DNA from 2 places in the Thermanaerosceptrum fracticalcis genome. Region 1 is predicted to be linked to the other one. Evidence: a T-box and tRNA genes for the amino acid it is inferred to sense, from the RefSeq annotation. Region 1 holds a T-box; the other holds one or more tRNA genes.
What was found. A T-box is a leader RNA that pairs with one kind of tRNA and senses whether it is charged. The one in region 1 lies ahead of ileS (isoleucine--tRNA ligase), so its partner is inferred to be a tRNA-Ile.
Positions count from the first base shown of each region.

Region 2: it encodes a tRNA-Ile, which carries the amino acid that the T-box ahead of ileS (isoleucine--tRNA ligase) is inferred to sense. The anticodon was not compared.

Region 1 covers NZ_CP045798.1:324,640-333,348, forward strand. The annotation lists gene phoU (phosphate signaling complex protein PhoU) at 1-543, shown strand, start outside; gene BR63_RS01745 (biotin/lipoyl attachment domain-containing protein) at 802-1,824, shown strand; gene BR63_RS01750 (YggS family pyridoxal phosphate-dependent enzyme) at 1,840-2,565, shown strand; gene BR63_RS01755 (cell division protein SepF) at 2,549-3,034, shown strand; gene proC (pyrroline-5-carboxylate reductase) at 3,031-3,834, shown strand; gene BR63_RS01765 (YggT family protein) at 3,852-4,112, shown strand; gene BR63_RS01770 (YlmH family RNA-binding protein) at 4,117-4,908, shown strand; gene BR63_RS01775 (DivIVA domain-containing protein) at 4,923-5,444, shown strand; gene BR63_RS01780 (DUF167 domain-containing protein) at 5,413-5,709, shown strand; T-box leader at 5,763-5,993, shown strand; gene ileS (isoleucine--tRNA ligase) at 6,198-8,709, shown strand, end outside.
Region 2 covers NZ_CP045798.1:1,352,852-1,361,560, forward strand. The annotation lists gene BR63_RS07140 (zinc ribbon domain-containing protein) at 1-42, opposite strand, end outside; gene BR63_RS07145 (Nif3-like dinuclear metal center hexameric protein) at 104-1,216, opposite strand; gene BR63_RS07150 (tRNA (adenine(22)-N(1))-methyltransferase) at 1,192-1,899, opposite strand; gene BR63_RS07155 (hypothetical protein) at 2,050-2,259, opposite strand; gene BR63_RS07160 (gamma-glutamyltransferase) at 2,263-2,526, opposite strand; tRNA gene BR63_RS07165 (tRNA-Val) at 2,858-2,933, opposite strand; tRNA gene BR63_RS07170 (tRNA-Ile) at 2,942-3,016, opposite strand; gene rpoD (RNA polymerase sigma factor RpoD) at 3,080-4,210, opposite strand; gene dnaG (DNA primase) at 4,200-6,029, opposite strand; gene BR63_RS07185 (deoxyguanosinetriphosphate triphosphohydrolase) at 6,249-7,292, opposite strand; gene ppdK (pyruvate, phosphate dikinase) at 7,445-8,709, opposite strand, start outside.

The DNA of each region.
Region 1 (8,709 bases):
GATGTAAAACTGGCCGAAAAAGTCATCGATATGGAAAAAGAAATTGATCTCCTGGAAATGGAGATTGAACAGAGATGCTTGAAGCTGATTGCCACCCAGCAGCCTTTAGCCAAGGATTTACGAAGGATTACGGCCGGTTTTAAGATCATTACCGACCTGGAGAGGATGGCCGATTATTCCCATGATATCGCCAAGGTGACCATACGTTTAAGCGGGCAGCCCTTGATCAAACCGCTCATTGATATCCCAAGAATGAGCGTTCTTGCCCAAAAAATGGTGAAGGACGCCCTGGATGCCTACGTAAAAGAAGATGTAGAACTGGCGTACCAAATGTGTAAAGATGACGACATGGTTGACCAGATCTATTCCCAGATTTTCCGGGAGCTTTTAACCTATATGATGGAAGATCCCCGGACCATCAGCCAGGCTACTTATCTTCTCTTTGTAGGCCGGTATATTGAGCGGATTGCGGATCATGCCACCAACATCGGTGAACGGGTGATTTACCTGGTCACAGGGGAAAAGAAAGAACTGAATGATTAGTTATAAAAAATACACGCATTATCATGCGTGTATTTTTTTCTGATTATTTAATTACTGCCCGCTACCCGCTAACAGCCACCCGAAAATCGGGAAACGGGAAACGTCGGTCACTAGTAACTAGTAACTAATAACTAGTAACTTAACTGCTGCGAACTTATACTACCAACTACCAACTAATTTTGCCTAAGCCGGCAGGAGATAAAGGACAGTTGTAGAAATATTTTATGATCTAACCATTTTTTCCTAGGTGTGATAAAATTGAGTAACAGCGCAGAAGTTAAGCCGGAACGTCTTAGACAAGCCCAGCGCAGGAAGGGGCAGCTAACAAGGCGGAACCGTGTGTTTTTGATTTTAGCAGCCATCTTTTTGGTTTTTATTGCCAGCGGCTATGTGAAGAACATTGTCGCATCCTTGCTCGTGGAAGTAGTACCGGGTCAACCCTCGGTCCTGGAAGAGGTCACGAAAGCAGAATTCGTGATTATCAGGAACGAGGCAGCCCTGGCGGCCCCCTTTACAGGGCGTTTAGAAATATTGCGCCCGGAAGGAGAAAGGGTAGCCAAGGGGACAGTTATGTGCTATCTTGTCTCCGAGGACGGGACTTCCCTGGAAAAGACAAAAAGGCTCGCTTTTATAGCGCCCCAAGCTGGAGTTGTATCTTACCATATTGACGGCTATGAGAACATTTGCAATTCACAAATCTGGCCACAACTGGATATCCACCAGTTGACTGATCTGGAAAAAAGATTAGGAGCCCCCATGTCAGGAGATGCTAAAGAAAAGAAGGTTATCCCGGGGGGAAGCTTTTTTGTGAAGGTTATAGATAACCTGAGTCCAGGCTATCTTTACCTGGAAACGACATCTGATCTGGGGCGTGAATTGAAGACCGGTAACAGCATAGAAATACGGCTGGAAAAGCTGGATAACCTGTTGATTCGTGGCAATATTATGTCCGTGGCGCAAAACGGGGATAAGCTGCAATTATTAATCAGAATTCCTAATTTGCCCGAGACTTATAAATTGCGCAAACTTCAAGGTCATATTATTACGAATAAATACCGGGGAACTGTTCTTTCGGAACATTGTTTAGTCGAAAAGGAAGGTAACTTGGGAGTTTTTATCTACGCCCGGGGAAAGGTACAGTGGAAAGAGGTTACAGTCAGCGGGAGGCTCAACAAGAAAGTGGCCGTGGAAGGGCTGTCGGCTTCGGATCTGGTCATTACCACCCCCCAGTTAGTGAAAGAAGGACAGGTGGTCTTCTTTCCACGTCGTCTATCTCTGTAGTTCTGGAGGTTAATTATGGAAAGTATCAGGGAAAACATGCAGAGCATCCAGCAACTTATTGAAACCACCTGCAGAAAGAGCGGCAGGAACCCTGGAGAAGTTAAATTAGTAGCTGTTTCCAAGAATTTTCCTGTAAATATAATAATGGAAGCTTACCAGGCGGGGCAGCGTATGTTTGGTGAAAACAGGGTGCAGGAACTTATTCAGAAAGTCCCCCAGCTGCCGCCCGATATTGAATGGCATCTCATTGGTACCTTGCAGCGGAACAAAGTAAAATACATAATCGACAAAGTAAGTTTAATTCATTCCGTAGATTCCCTTGCTTTGGCCCAGGAAATCAGTAAAAGGGCGCTAAAAGCGGGAGTAACCGCAAACATCCTGTTACAGGTTAATATTTCTCAGGAAACAAGCAAATCAGGGTTTAGTGAAGAAGAATTACTGCAAAATATCAAGGAAATCTCTGTTTTACCGGGAATAAAGATAAAGGGCCTCATGACCATAGGTCCTCTGGTTGCCGAAGCCGAGGAGGTGCGGCCCATATTCCGCAGGCTAAAGGAGCTGTCGGTAGAAATTGACGGGATGAAACTTCCCCAGGTAGAAATGAAGGAACTCTCCATGGGAATGAGTGATGATTTTACTGTGGCTGTGGAGGAGGGGGCGACTTTTGTAAGGATAGGCAGCAGGATTTTTGGCCCCAGAAATTATGAAGAAGGAGGAGAAGAGCATGAAGGTTTTCGATAAGATACTTGATGTCATGGGTTTTACAGAAGTAAGGGAAGAGGTTGTTGTTACCGAGGAAACCAGCAGCCCTCTCTACGAGAATGCTGAGGTCAGAAACCGTAAATCCCGGGGACAGGTTGTGCCTTTTAACGCCGGCAGCAACAAGGACCAGATAAAGGTCACTTTAGTTGAACCAACTACTTTTGATGATACACAGCAGATAGCTGACAGTTTAAAGAATAAACGGACTGTCATTATCAATCTGGAAAACGTGGATTTTGCCCTGGCCAGGCGCATTATTGACTTTGTGGGGGGGACGGCCTATGCTCTGGGAGGTACCCTGCAAAAAATCGGTTCAGGCATCATCATTGCCGTACCCAATAACGTGGATATTTCCGGCGATATTAATGACCTGACCCAACCCAAAGAAGTCTTTGCCTGGATCAGTAGAATTAACCAGGGAACGGAACTAAGGAGGTTTGAACGTTGAAGAATATTGGCTTTATCGGCGGCGGTGCCATGGGCGAGGCGATTTTAGCAGGTCTCATTCGTAGAGGTGTGGAGCCCGAAACTTTATTGGTAAGCGACCTTTCCCATGAACGGCTGGAATGCTTAAAGAATAAATTAGGTGTAAAGACAACTGTTGACAATAAAGATGTGGTCCGGCACGGCGAGGTGATTATCCTGGCCGTAAAACCCCAGAATATCATGGATGCTCTCAAAACTTTTGCCTCTGTTTTGACTCCCGACAAATTACTAATCTCCATTGCTGCGGGTATTTCCACTTCCTTTATTGAGGAAGTAGTACCCTTAGGCTGTAAGGTAATACGGGTCATGCCCAATACCCCTGCTTTAATCAATGCGGGAACCACTGTGCTGGCGGGTGGAAAGTTTGTCACCCAAGAAGATTTGGCCGTAGCTGAAGAAATCTTTAAAGCAGTGGGCAGTGTGACTATCCTGCCCGAAAAAATGCTTAATGCTGTTACGGGTTTAAGCGGCAGCGGACCCGCTTATGTTTATGTAGTGATTGAAGCCCTGGCCGATGGCGGCGTTTTAGCCGGTCTGCCGCGGGATGTGGCCCTCAAACTGGCTGTTGAAACTGTACAGGGGGCCGCCCGCATGGTCCAGGAAACCAGACTCCATCCCGGACAACTGAAGGATATGGTAACTTCCCCCGGCGGTACGGCCATCACAGGTCTGGCCCAAATGGAAAAAGCGGGGTTGCGGGGTATTATCATGGAAACGGTTCTGGCAGCTACCAGTAGATCCCAGGAATTATTAAAAAAATAAAGGGGAGTGGATACATATTGACTTGGCTGATTCCCTATGTACGCATTGCTTTTGAAGTCTTGGACTGGTTAATCATCATCAGGGTGCTCCTGTCCTGGGTTCGTCATGACCCCTACAACCCCATTTTCCGCTTTATTTATGAAATCACCGAACCGGTACTGGCGCCCTTCCGCCGGTTGATGGGGGGGCGAATGGTTGTGGATTTCTCCCCCATTGTGGCCATTTTTGTGATCCAGCTGGTAGAAATGCTGGTGATTGACCTTTTGAGGACCCTTTAAAGATATGCCGAAGACTCGTGAGGAAATCCTGCGGCAGCTTAAGACCGAGGAAGAGAAACAGTTTGTGGCCAGGCTCCTGGATAAAATGAGACTGTTAGAGAAAAAACAGCAGAGCCAGGTCACCGACTTTGCTGACCCTCATTTGCTGGGGGTAGCGGAAAAAATTCTAGAACATTGTGGGGATTTCAGCTGGGAAAGTTATGGCGGACATCCTTATGCCGAAAGGAGAAGGATTGTTTTATCCCCGGATTATTTGGAAATGAGCCTGGATGCGGCACAAATCACTTTACTGGCCTGTTATGGAGACTTCTCTTCCGTGAAGGTTACCCACCGGGACTTTCTAGGAGCCCTTTTAAGTACAGGGATCAAACGGGAAAAACTTGGTGATATCTGGCTGGTTCCCCAGGGATGTGTGACTGCGGCAGACAGGGAAATAGCTAACTTTTTGCTGTACGAGCCCCTCAAAGTAAAGGGGGTACCCCTGGAAATCAAGGAACTGGCGCCGGAACAGTTTAGCTTGCCCGAGCGGGAAGGGAAAAGTATTACTACTACCGTACCCTCCCTGCGCCTGGATGCTATAGCTGCGGCAGGTTTTGGCACTTCCCGGACCAGAATAAGCCGGGAGATTTCTGCCGGGAAGATTAAGGTGAACTGGCAGGAGACCACTAAAACCGACCATCTGCTTAAAGAAGGAGATGTTTTATCGGGGCGGGGAAGGGGTCGTGTGCTTGTGCAGGAAATAAGTGGTACAACACATAAAGGGAGGATAAAAGTTACCTTGCAGAGATTTGTCTGAAAGAGGTGTTGGCTGTGTTAACTCCCCTGGATATCCATAATAAAGAGTTCAAAAAAGGATTTCGTGGTTATGACGTGGATGAGGTTGATGAGTTTTTAGATGAAGTGATCAAGGATTTTGAGACTTTATACAAAGAAAATATGGAGCTTAAAGACCAGTTGCAAAAGCACCGCGATCATTTAAACCGCTATAAAGAGATGGAAGAAACTTTGCGGAATACCATGGTCTTAGCGCAAAAAATGGCTGATGAAGCCAGGAGAAATGCCGATAAGGAAGTAGACCTCATTATCTGGGAAGCGAAAAAGAAGGCGGAACAGATTATCAATAGTGCCCATGAGCAGGTAATCCAGGCTACGGCGAAATTGGAGGAACTTCGTGCTTTTGAAAAACAGCTATATGTTAAGCTGAAAAGCTTTCTCAATACACAGCTCGAACTTTTGGAAAGTGAACATCTTAATACAAGTCCAGCCTGCGTAACCGAGGAAACAAAGGAGTATAGGGACCATGGCTTCACTGTGGAATTTGCAGGAGACTAAAGAAGGTCTACAGTTTAAGATAAAGGTACAGCCTAGGGCCAGTAAAAACGAAATCGCCGGTCTGCAGGAGGATGCTTTAAAGATTAGATTAACGGCTCCGCCCGTTGAGGGGGAAGCCAATGCGGCCTGCATCAGGTTTATTGCCCAGAAGCTGGGGATAGCCACGAGTAGAGTAACTATTGTCAGTGGGCATACAGGACGAAATAAGATAGTGCTTGTTGAAGGTGTAAATAAGGAGCAGTTGTTGCAGCAATTAGGCCTCTAACCAGCTGCAATTGACTTTTTTCTGTTATTTGCTTTATAATTATCAGGAAACAGACAATGGCCGTGATTGGGAGAGTAGCTTGCCAGAGTTTTCTTACAGCGAGCCCGTGGTGGTGGGAGACGGGTAGAAACTAGCAGGGGAAAATCACCCAGGAGCCGTAGAACAGAACCTTTATCATTCAAGGCTATGTTTTACCGGTTAACCCCCGTTACAGGGTTTATGAGAGGCAGTTTGTTTATACTGTTATTAGGGTGGTACCGCGGGAATAGGCTCTCGTCCCTTTTGGGGAGGGGAGCTTTTTTTAGTTGGTGGTTGTTAGTTGGCAGTTGTTAGTGGATGAAGTCCGACTACCGACTACCGAAACCAATAATATTATTCTTATTGCTTTCCCGTGCATATTACTGATTCTATAAGCTTTAAAGAGTGGTAAATTATTACTACCAACTATCAACTAGCAACTAACAACTAAAACGAGGTGAATTACAAGCATGTCCAAAGAAGTACAAAACAAGTATAATGATACCCTCAATCTACCCCAGACGGAGTTTCCCATGCGGGGGAATTTACCCCAGAGGGAACCGGAAATCCTGCAAAAATGGGAGGAAATGAAACTTTATGAAATAGTCCAGAAGGCTACGGCCGGGAAACCTAAGTTCATTCTCCATGATGGACCTCCCTATGCCAATGGGAATATCCATTTAGGCCATACCCTGAATAAAGTATTAAAGGATATCATTGTTAAATACCGCAGCCAAAACGGGTATGATGCTCCCTACGTTCCCGGCTGGGATACCCACGGTTTGCCCATCGAACAGCAAGCCATAAAAGCTATGGGTCTGAACCGGCATGCTACCGACCCTGTTGAATTTAGGAGACACTGTAGGGAATACGCCTTAAAGTATGTGGGCATTCAGCGAGAACAATTTAAACGCCTGGGGGTACGGGGAGATTGGGAAAATCCTTATGTGACCCTGAACCCAGAATTTGAAGCTGTCCAAATTGGTGTCTTTGGCGACATGGCGAAGAAGGGGTATATCTATAAAGGCCTGAAGCCTGTCTATTGGTGTCCTCACTGCGAAACGGCCCTGGCCGAAGCAGAAATCGAATATGGTGAAAAAAAATCGGCCTCCATTTATGTCAAGTTTCCTGTTATTCAGGGGAATGGTCTTTTGGGGCAGGATGACACTTATTTTGTGATCTGGACCACTACTCCCTGGACTTTGCCCGCCAACTTGGCGGTGTGTGTGCACCCTGAACTGGATTACAATCTCCTGGTAGTGGGTCAAGAAAGATACATTGTGGCCAAGGAACTGCAGGAGAATTTCCTGGAAGTCTTGGGTAAGCCTGAAGCTTATGTGGAAGAAACCTTCAAAGGGGAAGAACTGGAAGGAATCATCTGCAGCCATCCCTTCTTTGACAGGCAATCTGTCGTTATTTTAGGAGAACACGTAACCACGGAACAGGGCACCGGCTGTGTCCATACGGCGCCGGGTCATGGTGTGGAGGACTTTGAGGTTGGCAAGAAATATAATCTTCCTGTCCTTTCTCCTGTTGATAATACAGGTAAATTTACGAAAGAAGCGGGTAAATTTGCCGGCATGTTTATCGAGGATGCCAATAAAGCCATCACGGCGGAGTTGAAAGAACAAGACAAGCTTCTGTCCTTAGGGTTTATCAAGCACCAGTATCCCCACTGCTGGCGCTGCAAAAATCCCGTGATGTTCAGGGCCACAGAGCAGTGGTTTGCCTCTATTGACGGTTTCCGGGAGGCCGCCCTCAAAGCCATTGAGGAAGTAAAGTGGATCCCGGCCTGGGGAGAAGAGCGCATCCACAATATGGTAGCCGACCGTGGCGACTGGTGTATCTCCCGGCAGCGTACCTGGGGTGTGCCCATTCCCATCTTCTATTGTAAGGAATGTAATAAAGAGATAATTAATGATGCCACTATCAGTCATTTACAGGAACTCTTTAAGGAGCACGGTGCCGATGTATGGTGGGCCAGGGAAGCCAAAGACTTAATTCCTGAAGGCCTTGCCTGCCCTGAATGCGGCGCCAAAGAATTCCGTAAAGAGACGGATATCATGGACGTTTGGTTTGATTCCGGTTCCAGCCACTTTGCCGTCCTGGAAACCAGGCCTGATTTAGTCTGGCCTGCGGACCTTTATTTAGAGGGCAGTGACCAGCATCGGGGCTGGTTTAACTCCTCCCTCTCCACTTCCGTAGCCGTCAGGGGAGTAGCCCCCTATAAGGCTGTTTTAACCCACGGTTTTTTGGTTGACGAACAGGGAAGAAAGATGTCCAAGTCTCTGGGGAACGGTATCGATCCCCTGGAGGTCATTGAACAGATGGGGGCCGACATCTTAAGGCTCTGGGTAGCTTCCGCCGATTACCGTTCTGATGTGGCAGCTTCACCCAACATCCTCAAACAGATAGCAGAAGCTTATCGCAAGATCCGCAATACCTGCCGCTACCTCTTAGGCAACCTCTATGACTTTGAACCAGAGAAAGATGCCATACCCTATGAAAAAATGGTAGATATCGATAAATGGGCCCTTTTTAAATTGCATAAGCTGATCAAACGTGTGACCGAGGCCTATGAGAATTATGAATTCCACACTGTTTATCACAGTATCCATAACTTCTGCGCCGTGGATATGAGCGCCATCTACCTGGATATTATCAAAGACCGGGTGTATACGGCTAAGGCTCAATCCATGGAAAGAAGAAGTGCCCAAACTGTAATCTTTGAGATCATTACCGCTCTGGTGAAAATGCTTACTCCTATTTTGGCCTTTACCACAGAAGAAATCTGGCAATACCTGCCCTACAAGAACAAGGCCGAGACTGTACAGATTGCAGGCTGGCCCGAGCTCAAGGCAGAGTATATTGACAGTGACTTGGAAGCCAAATGGGATAAGATTCTGGAAGTAAGAGACTTTGTGGCCAAACCCCTGGAAGAGGCGAGGCGGGCCAAGCTCATCGGCCACTCTTTAGACGCTC
Region 2 (8,709 bases), 1.0 Mb from region 1:
GGCGATTGCTTGCAAATCCCATATTAATCTTGCTTGTTCCATACTACCTCTCCTCTCTTGATGATCTTAAAAAAAATAAAAGGACAGGAAATAACTTCCCATCCTATAAATAACGAAAAGGATCTGTATTGATCCGGGAAACAAAAACCTGTACATCCTCCTTAGCCAGCTGCTGGCGGAGGAAATCGGCCAATACATCAACAACAGGCTGTTCTGTGGCAAAATGGCCGCCGTCCACCAGTGCCAGGTCCTGAGAAAGAGCTTCCTGGGCCTCATGGTACTTGATATCTCCAGTTAACAAAACCTGGACACCGGCAAAAACGGCCTGGGCAATAAAAGAAGCGCCGCTTCCCCCGCATAAGGCAATTTTACGGACGGTTTTATGCAAATCGCCGCAATAACGGACATGAGATATCCCCAGGGATTCTTTCACGAGTTCAATAAAATCTGCTAGGGATAAGGGTGCAGCCAAATAACCCACTCTCCCCAAACCTGCCTGCTTACCGGGGTTGGCCAGGGGATAGATGTCATAAGCCACTTCTTCATAGGGATGTGCTTTGAGCATAGCTTTCACGACTTTAGAAAGAATTTCTTCCGGAACAATGGTCTCCAGGCGAATTTCCTCAACATATTCCAGTTTACCCTGCTCACCGATAAAAGGATTGGTGCCGGACAAGGGCCGGAAAGTCCCCGTGCCTTTTAACTGGAATGTACAGTCGGAGTAATTACCGATCCACCCTCCTCCTGCCACAGAAATGGCCTCACGAACCTTTTCCACGTAATCCAGGGGCACGAATACCACCAGTTTAAAGAGTTTCTGCTGCCAGCCGGAGGAGAGTATTGTTACATCCTGGAGCTTGAGTTTTTGGGCCAAAACATCATTTACACCACCCCAGGTCGAATCCAGGTTGGTATGAGCAGTATAGAGAACCAGCCGGTTTTCCACAATCCTGGCAATAAGGCGGCCCAAAGGCAAATCAGTCCTGATGTTTTTAAGGGGTTTGAAAAGGGGCGTATGGTGCACAACAAGCATGTCTGCGCCCAGGCTGAGGGCTTCATCAAGGACTTCTAGGTTCAAATCCAGGGAGACAAAAATCTTCCTTACCTCCTGGGCCGGGTCGCCTATCTGCAGGCCGATATTATCCCAGTCCTCGGCCAAGTATTTGGGTGCAAATTTTTCAATTAACTGTGCTACTGTTTGGCAGCGAACAACCATTCCTGTAACCCCTTTGCCATGTGGATTTTTCTCGTAAATTCATTTACTTTTACTCTACTCTCTTGATTTTGAGATTTCGCCAACTGCTTGAGTATTTCCTGCATCGCTTCTATATCTTTCTGTAAAACTTCCTGCAGTAAAGGGTGTCTCATCTTGATTAAGAGAGGCCCATAATGAATTTCTTCTTCCGTGAGGGCCGTTCTTTCCCCTTTTTCCGCAGCAATTACCACAAAAAGTCTTTTATCTTCGTAAATAATATCCTCTCCGGTAATCACCCAGTTATGCTCCGACAGCCACCTGCGAACTACGTCAGCTCCGTTCATGGGCTGGAAAATCATTTTTTTCAGTTTTTCCACTACTTGAGGAGAATTCTCTAAAATGTCCCTGCCGGTACTTCCTCCCATCCCGGCAATAATCACCACATCTACCTCACCCGGCATAAGCGCTGTCAGCCCGTCGCCCCGCCGTATTTCTACCTGTTCCGCCACATTGTAGGCCCTCACGGTACGGCAGGCCGCCTGGTATGGTCCTTCATGAACATCCACGCCTATGACAAAGGAAGCAATCCCTTCTTTCACCAAATAACAGGGGAGAAAAGCATGGTCCGTACCGATATCTGCCACCCTGGAACCCTGCGGCACCAAACGGGCCAGGGCCAGTAAACGCTGGGATAAATTGAGCACGTTATTACCTCTTTCTTTCAATGAAGTAGTACACCACTACCCTGAAAGTAATCCTCAGAATAAGGAATTTGCCATAAAAGTTCCATATTGGAGCATAGCGAAACAGACTTTGCGAAGTGAGGATGAAAAATCAGAGGGGCATTCATATGGTCAGACCCCACCCTCAACATTCCATAAATGGAATGTTGAGGGTGGTCTGATTTCGACGACACAGGATGTGCCTAATGCCGCCAGTGGCCGGATGCCATAACTGGCGGCGAACCTTAGTTTTTCTTTAGTCTGTTCTATGCGGAGATTCTGGAACGAGGTGGAAAATTCTTTCTCTATCTTCTGGGCGATAGTTCCCAGGTAAAAGTCCATTAATCATCCTGGCAGATGATATCTCCGGGACGGGAAACGCTGCCCCGGGGTAAAAAATTTTTTTTGCAGTTCCCGGTCCTTTTGTAGTATATCACTATATTTGCGGATAATTTCTACCAGGTGATGACTGGCTGGGAAACCCTGGGCATAATCTATGGTCGGGGCAAATAAATATGCCAAACTCTTGGTGGCGAATCGCTCATAAATTTCCTGCCAGGCGTGGACACAACCGGGTACAGAAAGAAGACATCCCCGCCCATGCCGCAAGCATAGGGCTACACCACATTGAGAACGACATTAACCGTAATGGCAGCTTCCATGGCATTAAACCATACCAAGTTTACCCATGACCACAGGACGATGCATAGAGATCCCCCTCTAGTCTACCCGTTTTACCCGTTACCCGGCTTCATCATGCTTATTATATCATAAAAAAGTCTTAATTTAGGGTCACGCTTGCGTAAGTGCATAATTACTTCACCAGTTGATAAATGACAGAACATTGTCGCAAACAAAAGCAATGCGACAGTAGAACCGTCCCCGTTGTCGCGCACAAAAAGCACCATGCATGAGCATGGTGCTATGTTTTGTTTAAAGATGGTGGGCGATGACAGGATCGAACTGCCGACATCCTGCTTGTAAGGCAGGCGCTCTCCCAGCTGAGCTAATCGCCCAATTTAGTTGGTGGGCCCACCTGGGATCGAACCAGGGACCAACCGGTTATGAGCCGGTTGCTCTACCGCTGAGCTATAGGCCCGGTCAATCTCCATCGGAGACAATGATTATTGTATAATAATTTTCCGCAGCGGTCAATAGTAATTTAATCCAAATAATCTTTTAATTTGCGGCTGCGGCTGGGGTGACGAAGTTTTCTTAAGGCTTTGGCTTCTATTTGCCTGATTCTTTCCCGGGTAACGCCAAATTCCTGGCCTACTTCTTCCAGGGTGCGGGCCCGCCCGTCATCGAGACCAAAACGTAAACGGAGGACTTTTTCTTCCCGGGGAGTTAATGTCTCCAGAACTTCTTCCAACTGTTCCTTGAGGAGAATAAAGGAGGCCGCTTCGGCAGGTGCCGGTGCATCTTCATCCTCAATAAAATCGCCTAAATGACTGTCTTCTTCTTCGCCAATGGGCGTTTCCAGGGATACAGGTTCCTGGGCAATTTTTAGAATTTCCCTCACCCTTTCCACAGGAATATCCATCTCTTTGGCGATTTCCTCAGGTGATGGCTCCCGGCCTAACTCTTGCAACAATTGACGTGAAACCCTAATGAGCTTGTTGATGGTTTCCACCATATGCACAGGAATACGAATGGTCCGGGCCTGGTCAGCAATGGCTCTGGTAATGGCCTGCCTAATCCACCAGGTAGCGTAAGTACTGAACTTATAGCCTTTCCGGTAATCAAATTTTTCTACCGCTTTGATTAAGCCCAGGTTACCTTCCTGGATCAAATCTAAAAACAACATGCCCCTACCTACATAGCGCTTGGCGATACTGACCACAAGCCGCAAGTTGGCTTCAGCCAAACGACGCTTGGCTTCCTCATCTCCCTGCTCCATCCTCTTAGCTAATTCCACTTCCTCTTCAGCTGAGAGCAGGGGAACCCGGCCAATTTCCTTTAAGTACATGCGTACAGGGTCATCAATGCCAACACCCTCAGGTACGGAAAGATCAATTTCAATCTCCCCATCCTCAACTTCCGGGTGGTCATCCATAACCTCCGGCTCATGTGCATCGCCGAAAGATTCAATATCAGCAGAATCAGGCACCACATCAATACCCATGGAACCGAGGTGTTCATAAACCTCGTCTATCTGTTCAGGGGTCATTTCCACACCCTGTAGAGTATCCATTATTTCACGGTAGGTTAAAATACCGCGTTTTTTGCCTTTCTGGATAAGTTCTTTCACGCCATTAATTTTTAGTTGTTCTATGTCTTTTTCAGTTTTCAAACCCATTCCCCCCCTTCCGTAGGGTAGCTATTAATCTCTGTTTATGGATAACCAATTGTTGGATGTGAGCCATCAACTCTTGGGATTTGCTGATATCACCCTTTTGTTCACATTGAATCATAAGGTTGCTTTTTTCCTGGATTTTTCTATTAATATATTCAAGTTCTAAAATTGTAAGACAGTCTCTTAAGGCACGTTCCCAATCTTGGGGCAGTTCATCGGCCATCAGTATTTCTGCCAGGATTTCCTGGCTTTCTTTGGCTTCCAAAAAGGCCATTAAATCATTGGCCTTTATATTATGACCAGCCTGACGCATAACTAAATTCAGCTGATAAATTTCTTTTAAAGAATTATGGGTAAAAAGCTCTATCCCACCGGCTTCTTCAATTTGCGGGGTGATTTCCGGAATCTCTACTGCCAGGCGGATGAGAGTTCTCTCCGCCTTTGCGGTGGCCGAAACGGCAACGAATTTATTCTTACTCAATTTGAGGTTTCTATCCCCTGTATTTGGCCCAGCCTCTCCCTGCTGGTATTTCCTGATCTCGGCATGAATAGCTACCTCGGGAAAGCCAAGCTTATCGGCCAACAACTGGATAAAACCTTGCCTGGCTACGGGACTCTGTACCTTATGAAGGTCGGGTATGAGTCCCTGCACCACCTGGATTTTACCATTTACGGTACTAGCATCGTATTTTTCCAGCATTTTCTGCAGTTTATATTCTAAAAGGGGGAGGGCTTCCTGTATTCTTTTTAAAAATGCCTCTCTACCCTGTTTGTTAAGAAATTCATCGGGGTCTTTGCCGTCAGGTATGGTTACGACGGAAACATGACAGCCTAATTGCCGGAGAATATCGAGGCCCCGCAGGGTGGCCTCCTGTCCTGCACTGTCGGCATCAAAACAGGTGGCGGTATTATAGGTGTAACGCATCATCATTCTAGCCTGTTCAGTAGTGAGGGCTGTACCCAAAGTCGCCACAGCATTACTAATCCCGTGCTGGTGAGCAGTGATTACATCCATATAACCTTCCATAATGATGACCTGATCCTGAGTGCGGATGGGTCCCTTGGCTAGATTCAGACCATACAGAAATCTCCCTTTACTAAAAAGCGGCGTATCCGGGGAATTTAAGTACTTAGGTAAAGAATCATCCAATACCCGGCCGCCGAAGCCCACGACACGTCCTCGTTCGTCACAAATAGGAAACATCAACCTGTTACGGAAACGGTCAATGAGATTGCCATTTTGGGCTTTACTTGCCAATCCCAAAATAAGCAGTTCCTCAGGTAAAACCTTTTTATCCAATAACAAACGGGTTAGCTGGTCCCAAGCTTGTGGGGCGTAACCCAGGAGGAATTTTTCACAACTATCTTGGCTCAGTCCCCGCCTCTCCAGATAAAGCAGTGCTTCTTTACCGGCTCCTTCAAATAAGAGGCGATGGTAATATTGTGTCACAAATTCATTGATTTCATAGTAGCGCTGCTTCTTCTTTTCTTGCCTGGCTTTTTCAGGTGAAACGTCATTCTCGGGCATGGTAATCCCGCAGCGTTTGGCTAAATACAGTACAGCTTCGGGATAGCTGAGACTATTTTTTTCCATGAGGAAAGAAAAAACGTTGCCGCCTTTACCACAGCCAAAGCAATGGTAAATTTGTTTCTGGGGTGAAACCACAAAGGAAGGAGTTTTCTCCTGATGGAAAGGACATAAGCCAATAAAATTGTTGCCCTGTTTTCTTAAAGGTAAATATTCACGGATAATTTCCACAATATCTACCCGGTGCCGCAGGTCACTTATAAACTCTTCGGGAATTCGTCCTGACATGACCCGGTCACCACCCCATCATCAGTTGATATTGTTTTCGCCATATCTATTATTTTTTCCTGCTTTTTCGCAAAGTTTTAGACTGAAAGGAAACCTAGAAATGAATGAAAACAATTGTCATTTATTCGAGAAACACAAAGAAATTCCTTCTTTTTTATTAGAAAAATAGTATTAAATTGTTTTTACCTATTATTCTTGCATTACTTGTAAATTATTCCTTTAAAATTTCGCCTTCAGTAAGGAGCGGGGTAAAATCAGGTCCTTAAACACAGCAACACAGTAGTTATCAGTCATACCGGAAATGTAGTCGGCAACTCCCCGGTCTACGCCCTCCTCCCGGGCAATCTGCACGTAAAAATCAGGCATTTTCTCCGGGTTTTTCCGGTAATAGTTAAAAACAAACTCCACCACATACATGGCTTTTTCTCTTTCCAAACGGCAGAGCGGTCCTTTATAAACATGCTCAAACATAAACTTGCGGAGCCCCTGTAAGGCCCTATCCACCCTGGGCCCTAACGTTATCTTAAGTTCTCCCTTCTCAAGTTTTTTCCTGCTATGCTCGATCAAATCCAGAACCAGGGTAGCTATACGTTCACCATGGCTGTGTCCCAGGATTTCCAGGTATTCCCCGGGGAGATCTTCTTTCGTTAAAACACCTGCCCTGATGCTGTCGTCAATATCATGCTGGACATAAGCAATCTTATCTGCGTAGCGTACAACCTGACCTTCCAGGGTAGCGGGAACCTGCTCTTTGGTAGCAAACCCGCTGTGGTGTAATACGCCATCCAGTACTTCCCTGGATAAATTGAGGCCGCAGCCTCTTTTACCCTGTTCAATCCGGGTAAGTACCCGCACACTGTTTTCATTATGGCGAAAACCACCCGGCAATAACATATTAAGAACCTCTTCCCCCGTATGGGAAAAGGGAGTATGCCCTACATCATGACCCATGGCAATGGCTTCGATCAGATCCAGGTTTAAGCGGAGAGCAGCCCCCACGGTTTTAGAAATCTGATTCACTTCCAGGGTATGGGTTAAACGGGTGCGATAATGGTCATTCTCGGGAGAGATATAGACTTGCGTCTTATGTTTTAAACGCCGGAAGGATTTTGAATGAATAATACGGTCGCGGTCCCTCATATAACAGGTACGCAAAGGATCAGGTTCTTCGTCAATGACCCGGCCGCGGCTGTCACGGGAGCGCATGGCGTAGGAAGCAAGGGTCAATTCTTCCAGCTGCTCTATTTCGTCGCGTATGGACATAAAGCCTCCACCACAAAATAATCTTATTTCTTAATTACACTAAAGTCCCCCAAAATCCTTCTTTTTAGTAAAGCATCCACAACTCAAAATCCCCCGGAAAGCGGGATGGGAGAAAAATGTGTTAGGCCCCACTTAACAGTGGGGCCTAACTTCTAGCCATGTTTGATTTTAGCCTGGGCTGCAGCCAGGCGGGCGATGGGCACACGGAAAGGAGAACAGCTTACATAATCCAGGTTCAACAGGTGGCAGAATTCAATGGAACTGGGTTCCCCCCCGTGCTCACCGCAGATACCCACCTTGAATCCTGGCTTTTTCTCCCGGCCTCCTTTAACGGCCAACTCCATTAATTTTCCTACACCTTCCCGGTCCAGGACAATAAAGGGATTGCTGGTAAGAATCTTTTTCTCCAGGTAATGGTTCATAAACTTCCCTTCGGCGTCATCACGGCTGAAGCCAAGGGTTGTCTGCGTTAAGTCATTGGTACCGAAGGCAAAAAAGTCAGCGACTTCCGCAATTTCTCCCGCTGTAAGACAAGCCCTGGGCAGTTCAATCATAGTCCCTACTGTATATTCAAACTTCAGCCCTGTTTCTTTCATAACTTCTTGGGCTACCTCTTCCACATCACGGCGTAAGATAGCCAGCTCGTTCTTGTCAATCACCAGGGGTATTTCCACTTCGGGAATGACCTTGAAGCCCTCCCGGGTCAGGCGGACAACAGCCTGGAAAATGGCCCGGGCCTGCATCCGGTAAATCTCGGGATAGCTAATACCCAGACGGCAGCCCCGGTGACCCAACATGGGGTTAAATTCGTGGAGGGTTCTCGCTTTTCGTAAAATATTCTCCAACTTAGACAACTCTTCCGGGTCTCCGTTGTTCATTTTAAGCTGGGTTATTTCTACCACCAGTTCCTCTATATTAGGCAGGAACTCATGGAGGGGAGGATCCAGGAGACGGATGGTGACGGGATAGCCGCTCATTACTTTGAGTATCCCGTAAAAGTCCTCTTCCTGCATGGGTAGGAGCTTTTCTAAAGCTTTTTCCCTTTCGGGGTAAGTTTCGGCCATAATCATTTCCTGGACGATAGGAATCCGGTCCGGTGCCATAAACATATGCTCCGTACGGCAGAGACCGATGCCTTTAGCCCCAAATTCCCTGGCCTTGGCGGCATCCTGGGGATTATCGGCATTGGCTCTTACCCCAAGTACGCGTATCTCATCGGCCCAGGTCAGGAGTTTTTGAAATTCCCCGCTCAACTCGGGGTCTATGAGCTTAACCTCACCCAACATAACGGCGCCCGTACTGCCATCCAGGGAGATAATATCGTGTTCTTTAATGACTATATCATCGACACGGGCTGTTTTACCTTCGTAATCAATTTTCAGGCTTTCACAGCCACAGACACAGCATTTGCCCATAC